DNA from 4 places in the Teredinibacter franksiae genome. Region 2 is predicted to be linked to each of the others. Evidence: predicted binding sites of a transcription regulator. Region 2 holds the regulator's gene; each other region holds the start of a gene.
The links. The regulator FNR, encoded in region 2, switches genes on or off when oxygen is low (the NO sensors DNR and NnrR bind a similar motif). The targets are predictions, from matches to a motif close to TTGATNNNNATCAA.
Positions count from the first base shown of each region.

Region 1: the regulator FNR is predicted to act here: its motif matches at 1,698-1,711, upstream of H5336_RS08525 (FeoA family protein).
Region 3: the regulator FNR is predicted to act here: its motif matches at 1,774-1,787, upstream of H5336_RS15760 (cysteine-rich CWC family protein).
Region 4: the regulator FNR is predicted to act here: its motif matches at 1,414-1,427, upstream of hemN (oxygen-independent coproporphyrinogen III oxidase).

Region 1 is NZ_JACJUV010000001.1:2,068,051-2,071,194, reverse strand. It holds gene feoB (ferrous iron transport protein B) at 1-1,369, opposite strand, end outside; gene H5336_RS08525 (FeoA family protein) at 1,388-1,624, opposite strand; gene H5336_RS08520 (hypothetical protein) at 2,131-2,277, shown strand; gene H5336_RS08515 (5-formyltetrahydrofolate cyclo-ligase) at 2,521-3,093, opposite strand; RNA gene ssrS (6S RNA) at 3,127-3,144, opposite strand, start outside.
Region 2 is NZ_JACJUV010000008.1:262,569-265,712, reverse strand. It holds gene H5336_RS23940 (SirB2 family protein) at 192-560, opposite strand; gene H5336_RS20860 (DUF4202 domain-containing protein) at 585-1,139, opposite strand; gene fnr (fumarate/nitrate reduction transcriptional regulator Fnr) at 1,193-1,936, opposite strand; gene H5336_RS20850 (P-loop NTPase family protein) at 2,022-2,864, opposite strand; gene H5336_RS20845 (NAD-dependent deacylase) at 2,968-3,144, opposite strand, start outside.
Region 3 is NZ_JACJUV010000001.1:3,728,204-3,731,347, reverse strand. It holds gene H5336_RS15765 (acetate/propionate family kinase) at 1-845, opposite strand, end outside; gene H5336_RS15760 (cysteine-rich CWC family protein) at 1,488-1,700, opposite strand; gene H5336_RS15755 (LysR family transcriptional regulator) at 1,827-2,711, opposite strand; gene metE (5-methyltetrahydropteroyltriglutamate--homocysteine S-methyltransferase) at 2,821-3,144, shown strand, end outside.
Region 4 is NZ_JACJUV010000001.1:122,218-125,361, forward strand. It holds gene H5336_RS00405 (two-component system sensor histidine kinase NtrB) at 1-833, shown strand, start outside; gene H5336_RS00410 (flavin reductase family protein) at 790-1,287, opposite strand; gene hemN (oxygen-independent coproporphyrinogen III oxidase) at 1,492-2,895, shown strand.

The sequences.
Region 1 (3,144 bases), on a different contig from region 2:
CATCGGTGCCAAATGAGGACATAACCGACAGTAGTATTACCACGGCTACAATGCGTCGGCCTGCACGCCAAATAAAGGAATACAGTCGGTGCCAGGTTTGGGTGAGTACGTTGCGCAGCAATGGGCGATGGTAGGCGGGCATCTCTGTAATGTTGGCGGTAACCAACCCAGAAAACAGTTTTTTACGCAGAATCCAGGCGGAGAGAACAGCTACCAGAATACCGAGGATGTAGAGCGCGAAAATGGCATTTTGAGCTTGGCTGGGGAAGAACGCGGTGCCTACAAATACATACACCGAAAGCCTGGCGCCACAGCTCATAAAGGGCGCAATAAAAATGGTGGTTAAGCGGGCGCTGGCATGGCCGAGGGCACGGGAGGCCATTACTGAGGGCACGTTGCAGCCGAAGCCAATGATCAGTGGGATAAAGGCCTGACCGGGTAGGCCAATACGCGCCATGAGCCTGTCGATGACAAATGCAGCGCGAGACAGGTAGCCGGAGTCTTCCAAGAACGACATACACAGGTAAAGGAAGCCGATGACCGGTATGAAGGTACCCACTAGTTGAATACCTCCGCCAACGCCATCGGCGACAATAACGGTGAGCCATTCAGGGCTCTGCAGTGTAGACATTATCCAGCGGGTACCATCAACAAACCAGCTGCCGAGAATAATGTCGAAGAAATCGATAAAAACCGCGCCAACATTGACCGCTACGGTGAACAGTAGATACATCACAAGCAGAAAAAAGGGCAGGGCCAGCTTGGGGTGAAGTAACCAGCGGTCTATTTTTTCGGTGCGGCTGGTTTGCCCGCTCTCACGAAAACAGACGCTTACAGCCCGGTCCAAATCCAGCGAACCTTTGGTGGCGGGGTAGGATTGCAGGCTCTGTTCAATGGTCTGGCGAAGTTCGTTAATACCCTGCCCTGTGGAGCCGACTACACCAACAACGGGGATTTCAATTTCACTTTTGAGGGCGCCCAAGTCCAGCTTAATGCCTTCGGCCTCGGCGCTATCGAGCATATTGACCACGAGTACTACGGGGGTACCGGCAGTGATCAGTTCGGGCAACAGTTCCAGTTGCTGTGGCAGGCGCGTGGCGTCCACTACCAGTAGTACCAATTCGGCTTTGCCGCTGGAAACATAGTCCAGCGCAACCCGTGCCTCCAGCCCCTGAATATCATCATGTAGCGAATACACACCGGGCAGGTCAATAAGCAGGGTGTGCTCTTCGCTTAACCTTAACTGTCCGTCTTTGCGTTCAACGGTTACGCCCGGCCAGTTACCTGTGCGCTGACGGGTTCCGGTAAGACGATTAAATAGGGTGGTTTTGCCACAGTTAGGGCCACCAATGAGGGCGATCTCTTTCACAAGCTTCTCAGTGCGGAATTAGGCGTTAGTGGTGACTTGGATAAGAGAGGCTTCGTAGGGACGAATGGAGAATAGCGTGCCGCGGCACTTTATCTGCATTGGGCCTTTGCCTCGGCTTTTGTGGAGTACCTGAAGGTTTTCGCCAGGCTTGATTCCGAGGGAGCCACATTGACGATGAAGAGCCTGATTATCCCCAAGTAGAGAGTGAATGGTGGCAAATGCACCAACGGCTAGATCGTTGAGGGTGGTAGACATAGGTTGAGTGCAGCTCCGTTATTTTTCCGGAAAATCTCGGTTATCAATAATAATTCTTATTATCGGTTGAATGTTGATATCTATCAAGCAACTTCCGTTCAGCCCGGTAGAGAATTACGCCATCACTCTAGATGGTTGCTCTTTATTTAAACGCACTTTAGTATGGATGCCCCAGCTTTGTGCAGTATTCAATAGCTTGATTCTTAACCTGACCGACTGTAGTAATCATTAAGAATAAAAATTGGCACGCCAGCAGGAATCAGGTCACGCTTTTAAGTAAGTATTCACTATTAGTGTGAGCCTGTATTCATAAGGGCTATGCTGGGCTGGTTATTGGGTTTTCCCGTCGTAAACTAAAGCCTGAACACTCGAATTGACCTGTATTTAGGCTATTTGGCGCTTAAATTGGTATAACTTGTGCTCTTTGGGTGATCTTGGGGAGCTGCTTTTTTCGTTTGGGCGGCTTTGATACAAACAAACATCATAAGAGCGCAGAGGAAGTAGTCATGAAAACTGATGCCTTGACTCTAGCCGCCATAATTTTTGTTGTTGGATTATTGGCCACTGGATTGAGCGTTTCCGAAAAAGGGGAAAGCTCTGCAGAGGACGCACCTGCCGCTGAATTGCACCAAGGCGTAATCGTCAAGCGCTAGCGCAGCTTTAACAACCGTTAGGGATAGCGATACAACTTTTCTTGCGCCCCTCTTATATAGCGTGGTGTTTTGGGTCTTATTGGGCCTGGGATTTCGCTTAGCGGGAGTGGCGGCTTAACTGTGTGTATCTTGCTGTGCGGTTTATGTTGCCTCGCCTATTGCGCCCGCCCAGTTCACTCCCGCCCAGTTCACTCCCGCCCAATTTAATACGGCCCAATTTAATACGGCCCAATTTAATACGGCTTAGTTCACAGCGATAATTTCTCGGTCGGTCACAATATAATCCAGCGGGATATCCCAGTTATCGGCGGTTAGTTCAGTATGTTCCTGTAGCGCGTGCGCAAGACCTACCAGTAGCGGCCCGTGATGGGGTATACGGCGTTTAAAGGCGAAGGTGCGATCATAGTAGCCTCCACCCATTCCCAGGCGGTTGCCGGCTCTATCGAAAGCGACCAAGGGCAATAACACTATATCCAGCTGGTTCGCACCAAGGCATTTTTGTTTGGGCAGTGGCTCGGCAATGCCATAACGATTGCGCCATAGCTTCGATCTGCCATTGTTTACCCGAAAAGACATCTGTTTGCGGGTTAAAACCGGATACCACGTTATTTTGTTCTGTGAGCGCGCGCGGTAGGCCAGCTTGTGGGGTGATATTTCACCGTCGTTGGCGAAATACAGGGCAATATTTTTTGCGCCGTTAAAATGCGGCAGACGGAGGATTTGGCGGCATAGGTTGTCGGCGGCAGTACGCTGCTGGCTTGTATTCAAGGTTCTGCGGCGATTCCGAAAAATACTGCGCAGGTTTGCCTTGTTCATGTGCTAAATGCCGTGCGTGGCGATGAGATAGGAAAGATTCCCGGGAATGCC
Region 2 (3,144 bases):
GTTTTTCTAGCCAGAGTTTTTAGTAAATTTGTATGGTGTTTGAGGTTATTAAAGTGGCCTATATAACTAATGTCAACCCTTTGTGATCTAGGCCCTTGTCATAAAGGCTATAAGCAGGGTCGAAAAGGGTAATAGGTGCCAACTCTTTATGTATGAGAAATGAGTCACAGCGTACGTGTGATGGGGGTTTGCTAGAAGTGAGGCTTAGAAACGGCTAAAAATATAATAGATGAATAAGTAATAAATGAAACGCCTAAGAGAGCAAAACGGTATAGGCTATTTGAGGTCTGTTTTAAGGTCATAAACCCTAGTAGAATATACAGAATTATCAGCCCTAATTTGGCTGTTAGCCAATAAAAGCCGGTAAACGGGTAGCCCATGCTGAACGCCATCAGCAACCCTGTGGCAAATAGCGCTGTGTCGTTGATGTGGGGAAGAACCTTGATGGCCTTCCGCTGAAGCAGGTCGGGGCGAGAGGTGAGCCAGATGACACGGATGACGAACCCCGCCAAACTAAATATCGCAAACCAGACATGGAAATGTTTTACAGCGCTTATCACAATTTTTATTAACCGGGTAGGTTCTCAGGCGAGAGCTTTAGCCACAAGGGCTTGGAGGGTGTCGGGAAGCTGAATCTTTAGTGCCGCGCTATGGCCAGTTTCGGACATTTTGGCCCACGTCTTCTGAATAATATCAATCAGCTTGGGCTCATCGTGCTTACCGGCGAAACCAGCGAGATAATGTTTGAGAAATACCAAGCATATAACATCTTCGAGGGCCTGGGTTTCTGGGTCTCTTTTTATCTGCCGTTTTTGGATAAGGTAGCGAACACGCTGCTGTTCCTCATGGTTGTACCCAGCCTGAGCCATTAGCTCGGTCGCTCGGTCGGCATGAAACACGGATAATTGTGAGCGCCACTTTTTATAACCTGTGCGCCCCTCGGGGAAGTTTGTGCGCGGTGATTTCCAGCGTTCTATATGCTGGGCTCTCGCGGCTATTCTAAGGTTTTCAGATGCTTCAGGGTTAAATTCGCCGAGCATTCGGGACATGCGTTGCCCGTATAGTAACTCTTTCGGGGCAGGTGAGCCGGTATCTGGGCAAAGCTCAATGTTGGGATCTACAGCGTTAGCCTCGTCTATGAGTGTGACGACAAGGCTGAGCCGGGAGGGTTATCGCTCATTGGGAATGTGATCTAGTCGAAAGCGACAGAGGCGATGTTTTTCAATGCATCCATATCGTCGATGATAACGTGCTTTTTATCCAGAATAATCACTTCTTGTTTATGTAGCCGGCTAAGTACTCTGCTCACCGTTTCGATCGTTAGGCCTAGGTAGTTGCCTATATCGGAGCGGGACATTGGCAGGTAGAACTCTTTTGCCGATAGTCCGCGGTTGTGGTTACGGGTAGAGATGCTCATCAATAGTGCTGCAATACGTTCGTCAGCACTGTTTTTACTTAACAGTGTGATCAATTGTTGCTCTTGAGTGATTTCTTTACTCATAAGCTGAAAGAAGCGGCGCTGAAGGTGAGGTACCTGTGTGCTCAACTCTTCCAGGCGGGTGAAAGGTATTTCACACACCGCAGAGGTTTCCAGGGCAATGGCCGAGTTAGTGTGATGGTTGGAGGCTAGTCCGTCCATACCAATGATCTCGCCAGGAAGATAAAAGCCGGTGACTTGCTCTTGGCCGTCGTGCGTTACTTTTACCGTTTTAATGGCTCCGGAGCGCAGGGCGTAGACCGAGCGGAAGGCTTCACCTGCGTGGTAGACATGGTCTGATTTTTGTACAGGTCGACCGCGCTGAATGATGTCGTCTAGCTTACTAATGTCTTCTACATGAAGGCTAATAGGCAAGCAAATTCCAGCCAGACGGCAGTCTGCACAATTTACCTGAGGGTTTTGGTGACATTGATGACTGGCGATGGTTTGCGGAGGCATAGTTAAATCCACGACAAAGGCTGATATGGCGCTACATTATATAGGAAAATGTCGCCGGCCGTCGTGCTAGATTAGATAAATACCGTTAGATACTGAGAGGGCCTGGGTTCACCGGTAGATGGCCCGACTCTAGGGCGCTCAGATATCGTTGCGGACTACAAAAGTTTTGTAACACTAAACTTTGTAGTCGACTCGTGCCTTCGAGGCCCATATAGATACAATCTTCTTCAAGTTCTTCTTCGCCGTCGAAGATCATGGCACCTTTGCTCTGTATCTCCCTGTTCAGTAGTTTTGGGTGTAAACCAATGTAGATATAGTCTGGCGCAACCTTCTGTTGTACATCTTTTACGTGGTCGCGAAGATCATCTAGGCAATCGGCATCGTGGATTTGGATGCCAATACCCGAAAACGAGTACTGGCGTATAAGTTTCACCAGCGATTCCAGCCGTGGAATGTCCACCAAATCGTCTCGACTAAGAACGATGTGGTAATGGTTGAAGCCGAGCCCTTTAAGCAGCGCGACGTGTTCATTGTTGATTTCACTGATTTTTGTGGCAACCCGGTGGCACCGTTGTGTGGATTCCGATAAACAAAAGTGGGACGCCAAAGCGTGCATTACTTCAGTGAGTTCATAGGGCTGCCAGTATTGAAACGGGTAGCAAAGCATAAGGGTGTCAACATTGCGCTGGCCAATGGCTTCTGCCCACGCGTGAATTTCCCGGCAAAGGGTGTTGCCTGTGGAGGTAATATTGTTGTTTTGCTTTACCCATGCGAAGGCATTGCCATCAATACAAATGTTAATTGGGCGAGCGGGCTGACGACGAAAGTTTTCGAGTAGCCGAGTGGCTTCGAATTCCGTAATTTTGGTCTGCCGGCGTTGCATCGTTGGATGCTCTGCGATGTTAGTGGTGTGTTCATTGTTGTGCATGAGGCCAGTCTAGTTCTTGCTTGTTTTGCTGCTTTGATGGAAATCAACGGTAGGGGAAGGAGGATTAAGGTTATTGAGTGGGTTGCAGTACAAATCAAACAGCTTAGGCGGTGTGGAAGAAATTGGGCAGCACATCCGAGGCAAGGCCGAGGGAACAGTAATCGAAAAAACCACTATTGGCTGAAGCTTCGAGGTTGAGTTCAACGGTGATTGCGCCATTGGTTTTTGCCAATCGTAAAAACCCGGCGGCGGGATAGACTGTGCCCGACGTACCTATGGA
Region 3 (3,144 bases), on a different contig from region 2:
GTTCGCATGTCATTACTGACTTCAGATAAACCCAGCAAACCCGATTCTCTGTTTAGTACATCGGTAATACGGCTTAACGACCAACCGAGCGTGTCCTGTAAATATTGGTGAAGGCTCGGATCAACATCCCCAGAACGGGTTCCCATCACCAGCCCTTCTAACGGGGTAAGACCCATGGTGGTATCAACACTTTTACCGTTAACCACCGCCGTAGCACTACAACCATTACCGAGGTGTGCCACCAGAATTTGGCTGTCATCTTCGCTAAGTTTCAATTGCTCGATAGCGGTTTCAGCAACGTAGCGATGGCTGGTGCCATGAAAACCGTATCGACGAATACCCTGCTCTTTATAGAGCTTGTAGGGAATGGGGTACAAAAAGGCCTTGCTCGGAAGTGTTTGATGGAAAGCTGTGTCAAAAACAGCGACCTGTGGTAATTCTGGGTAAAGCTCTTTCACCAACTCAATACCCAGTACATTCGCTGGGTTATGAAGAGGCGCCAGCGCAGAGCAAGAGCGAATGTCTGCAAGCACCTTGTCGTCTATTTTAACCGATGCCGAAAAGGTTTCGCCCCCGTGTACAACCCGGTGACCCACTACGGCAACATCATCAAAACTTAAATCATAGGCCGGCAACTTTTCCACCAAGGTTTGAATCGCCGCCTCGTGATCACGGTGTATATCTAATTGCTCCTTTCGCCCATCGACGGCTTTTAGGCTCATAAAAGCCTCAGAGGTACCCAACTTTTCGGCTATCCCGGTAAGCAGTGGCGCTTCAGATTCAGTCGAAAAAAGAGAAAACTTGAAAGACGAACTTCCACTGTTAAAAACAAGAACATGCTGCATATTTCGTTTCGCTCGCACCTATATCAGATAAAAAGGGCCTTAGAGGCCCTGGCGGAGCCTATAGTAAACGAGATTGTCAGGCCAGTTTTTGATTTGGCTTGACAATTCATCAAATTTATCGAATATACAAAAAGATAAATGGTAATGATGTTACTTTTTCAACGCTCACGATAGAAGACATAGACACGAAAGGTGCTCTCCCCCCCCTGAACTGCGCAAGCTATTCAGGCAAGCCAAGCATTCCCTTTCAGTAGAAAATCCCATGAACGCAGGCCCAAGTATAGACAGAAGTCACCCAACAAAAGCACCCAAAGGATAAAGGACACCGCTATTAATGTGTTTTGGCCTCTGGCTTTGCATGCGATTCATGTGCAGGGGGAAATTTACAGGCACACCGGTGGTCTGGCGATAAATTTAGGCACTGTTCTTGAATCGCATGTAAAGCCCCGAAGCGCGGAGTCTGGCAAGACTTATACGGCGCAGATCGGCTTGGGAAAGCAGCTCGCCTTGCGCGACCCTACACTAAGCTTTCCAGGCCGCGTAGAAGCTTAAAGCCACTGAATCGCCGTGTCGAAAAAAATCAACAGCAGCAAGCAAAAAGTTGACGTTTTAGCAACGATCCTACTCCGTAATCACGCGAGTTCAGGAGGAGGAAAGTATTGGCTTAAGCGTCGTTTGAGTGACAATTTCGACCAGACACTGGTGACACAAGCAACTATCCCATTGCTGCGCGATAATTTCACGCTGCTGCCTACTCAGCTCAACACTGCTGCAATGGCACAGAGTAATTGAACCCATTTTGCACTCGAAGGAGGCCTGGCAGCGAGGGCACGGCAAAATCTCGTGATGCGGCATAACACCTACCTCAAACCCTATATGTTGTGAATTATATAACAATAAAATACTACATGCTGTGCTTGAAGTCAGTTTGAACCATATCAAACATAGTGCTTTAGTGGCCCCCAGCTTTGCGGGCAAAGCTTATGTACGTGCAAGCGCCAATCGTAATAGCCCCACCGCGTGGGAGCTTTCATTTTCACTAGCACGCATCCCCAGATGGATCTGCTTAGACACGCCAGCACAACCCAGCGATATCGGAACTACCGCAAACTGCCCGGCAAATTGCTCAACTAACCAGCGCGGCAAACAGGCAACCCCACGACCGGCCGAGACAAGTTGCAGCATAATTTCCGTTGCTTCAACGGTTTTACGGCGCGCTGGCACACAGTTTTCGGGCTGAAGAAATAACCTGTAGATATCCAGCCGCTCTATCTCAACCGGATAGGTATACAAACACTGGTCACTTAAATCTTCTGGCTGCACGTAGGTGTGCCCAGCCAGTGCGTGATTGCGGCTCACCACCAGCACCTGCTCATAATCAAACACGGGTGTAAAACATATACCTTTACGCTGCAACGGGTCGGGCGTGACCAATAAATCGATCTCATGATTGAACAGTGCCGCCATACCACCAAACTGAAAACGCTGTTTCACGTCCACTTCCACACCTGGAGATACCGCTAGAAACTCACCTACGATTGTCAGTAACCACTGGTAACAAGGATGGCACTCCATACCAATACGCAAACTGCCCCGCTCCCCTTTTGCGAACTGACCGAGGGCGTCATCTAACCGTTCCAATTGTGGTAACAACCTTTTTGCCTCTTTGAGTAAGTAGCGCCCAGCCTCGGTAAGTTGGAGATTACGGCCCTCTTTCGTCCACAAACGAGTACCTACCTGTGCCTCAAATTTTTTCATGGTATGGCTTAGGGCCGATTGCGTAAGGTGTAGTTTGCCGGCCGCCGCCGTGAGCGAGCCCTGCAGCTCAATTTCCCTTAGTACCGTGAGGTGAATACGTTCGATCATAGCAACTCATGAATAATTTTAATGATTGACTGAAATATTACCATTATTCCTCATGAATTATTTGCCTTAACCTCATCGCCACTTAAACCCGAAACCCCTCGAGTTCACTATGGCAATTACACACAACTTAGGTTTTCCCAGAATAGGAAAACATCGCGAGCTAAAGTTCGCACTAGAAAAATACTGGAAAGGCGACGCGAGTGCCGAAAACCTGCAACAACACGCGGCGGCCATTCGACAACAAAACTGGCAGCATCAAGAGGCGATCGACTGGGTACCGGTAGGCGATTTTTCACTCTACGATCAAGTGCTAGACATGAGTTTTTTACTGGGGCACGTGCCAGAACGGGTTGCCTATTCCCAGGCGCCGGAGCTAGACAAGTACTTTCAATTAGCGCGAGGACGATCCTCCAACCAATGTCAGTGCACACAG
Region 4 (3,144 bases), on a different contig from region 2:
TACTGATCCAAAATGAAAAAATGCTAAGCCTCGGCGAGCTCGCCGCCGGTGTTGCACATGAAATAAACAACCCATTAGCCGGTATATTAAGTAATGCTCAGAATATTTTAAGGCGTACCTCACCCAATTTCCCCGCCAATAAACTGCTTGCCGACGAATTAAACCTTTCATTAGAAGCATTACACGCTTATTTAAAACAACGCGATGTGATCACGTTTATAGAAAACATACAAAAGAGCGGCGAACGCGCAGCCGACATCGTTAAGAATTTATTGGAATTTTCACACGGAAACGACGGCACCCATAAACCGACAAACCTCAAATCACTGATTATCAACACCTTGGACCTTGCCAGTAACACATTCGAGGTACTGCCAGAAGGCAAAGCAGGCCTACCCGAAATAACGGTAAGTATCACCGACGCACTTCCGGCGATCACTTGCTCACCAACGGAGATTCAGCAAGTACTACTGAACTTACTTCGCAATGCGGTACAAGCTATTCGTACCGCCAATAACAAAAGCGTTCCGGGGAGAATAGACATTCATGTAGAAACCAATAAAGAAAATGCTATTGTCAGTATTGCGGATAACGGCCCGGGAATGGAAGAAGACGTACTAAAACATATTTTCGAACCCTTCTACACCACCAAGGGGGTCGGACAGGGTACAGGGCTGGGTTTAAGCGTAAGTTATTTTATTATGCGTGAGCATCACCAAGGAGGCATAGAAGTAGAAAGCGAGCCAGGTAAAGGAACACGCTTTCAAATAAAACTACCCCTTCAGACAACTACAAATCAACATACTGGCCGTTCAGATAAGCCAACACGGTAGGCTCACCTTCCGCTACCTGCGTGCGCATCACATCGCCGATAAAAATATCATGGGTACCATAGGTATATACCGCTTTTTTCGAGCAGAAAAACACCGCCTGAGAATCAGCCAAATAGAAAATGCCCGTTTCTTCGTCACACTTCCAGTGACCATGCTCGTAACGACTTATGCCATTTTCAGGCGTAGAGCAGTTCACCGAAATTTGTTTATGCTTTGGCGCCAGTAAATTAACACAAAAATACTCTGTCGCCTCCATACCCTGCCCTAGGCGCGCATCCTTGTTCACGCAGGCCAGAAGCGACGGTGGCTCTGCCGATACCGAGGTTACGGAAGTGGCGGTCATAGCAAGCCGATCCCCTTTCCTGTTGTTTGCGGTAATCACCGAAACACCCGAAATCAAACGTCTCATACCATCAAACATGGTAGGAGAGCTACTCTGGTCTGGAACACTCATTAACTAACCCGACAACACTTTTGGTTAAAATTGGATCACACAGGCATAACTGAAGTATAGAGTGTGAACCCGGAGTATATGTTTAAATAGCACGCTATTTGAAGGGCGACGAGTCTACAGACCCCTTTGATTTGGGTCAATTAACCCCTATTCACAGTTTTTATACTAACGAACAAACTCCACAAGTCAGAGCTATACAAAACGATGCCCCACTCCACTACCCAACTTTGGGACAACGATCTCATTCGCAAACACGACTTATCTGGCCCCAGGTATACGTCTTACCCAACGGCACCACAGTTCAAGCCCGGCTTTAGCGACGCAGAATGGCTAGAAGCAGCGCGCACCAGCAATAGCGCCGGCACCCCGCTTTCACTTTATTTTCATATACCCTTTTGCGACACCGTTTGTTATTACTGTGCCTGCAATAAAATCATTACGGCGAATAAATCGCTAGCCGAACCTTACGTGCAGGCACTAAAAAAAGAGCTGACCTTGCAATCGGTGCATGTGGATAAAAACCGAACGGTTGATCAACTACACTGGGGCGGTGGCACACCCACCTACCTAAGCAATGATCAAATGAAAAGCCTCATGGATGAAACTGCTCGGCTTTTCACCTTAAAAGACGACGACAGTGGCGAATACTCAATAGAAATTCACCCACAAAGCGTTACCCCCGAGCGACTAGAACTTCTCCGCTCAATCGGCTTTAACCGGCTAAGCATGGGTGTCCAGGATTTTGATGCAAGCGTACAGAAAGCCGTTAATCGGTTTAACAGCTATGAGGAAGTAAACGCCCTTATTGATAGCGCCAGAGCCTTAGGTTTTCGTTCCGTCAGCCTAGACCTTATTTACGGCCTGCCACTGCAGACGGCAGAGAGCTTCAAAAATACACTTGAGAGTGTAGTACAGCTGCGTCCCGACCGAATATCGGTATTTAACTATGCCCACATGCCCGACCTATTCAAAACCCAAAAACAGATTGATGCCAGGCAACTACCGGAACCTCAGGAAAAGCTTATTATTCTGCAGAACAGCATAGAGAGGCTATTGGAGGCGGGTTACGTGTATGTAGGTATGGATCACTTTGCGCTGCCCAACGACGAGCTGGCTATAGCCCAAAAGAACAAAGTACTACACCGAAATTTCCAAGGCTACGCCACCCACGGGAATTGCGACCTGTTTTCTTTTGGCGTATCGTCAATTGCTGCCTTTGGCAGCCATTTTATCCAAAACCACAAAACAATTAACGAATATTACGCGGCGCTGGACCAAAACACACTGCCCATTAACAAGGGGTTGGCGCTAACACCCGACGACAAGCTACGGCAAAAAGTGATTTCCGAGCTTATCTGCCATTTCGAGCTTGAATTTTCTGTTATAGAGGAAGAATTCAACATAAATTTTCGAGATTACTTCAAGGAAGAACTCACCTCACTCGCAACCCTAGCCGAAGACGGGTTACTGCAACTCAGCCCCAAGTCTATTACCGTGAATGACCGCGGCAGGCTGCTTATCCGTAGAATATGCATGGCCTTTGACACCTACGTCAACAAAACCGCTTCGAACAAGGCAAGCACACCAAAATACTCCCGCATCATTTAAGTGGCCGCAGAGCAAGCCCCAGTAGGTTCTACGCCTTAGCTTGCTCAGAGGTTATCTAATACTTTATAACCTGTAGTTCTAAAACTTATACACTATTCGCAATTTATCATATGCTGCACAACAGCATTTTTGACTATAATCAAAAGTGTAACAAGCATTATAGGTATTGTAATAAAAACGCTGGCCAAATCTAATTGGCCTAACCAACGGTTAAGGAGGATTAAGCTCGCACTTCGTAAGTGCGATTTT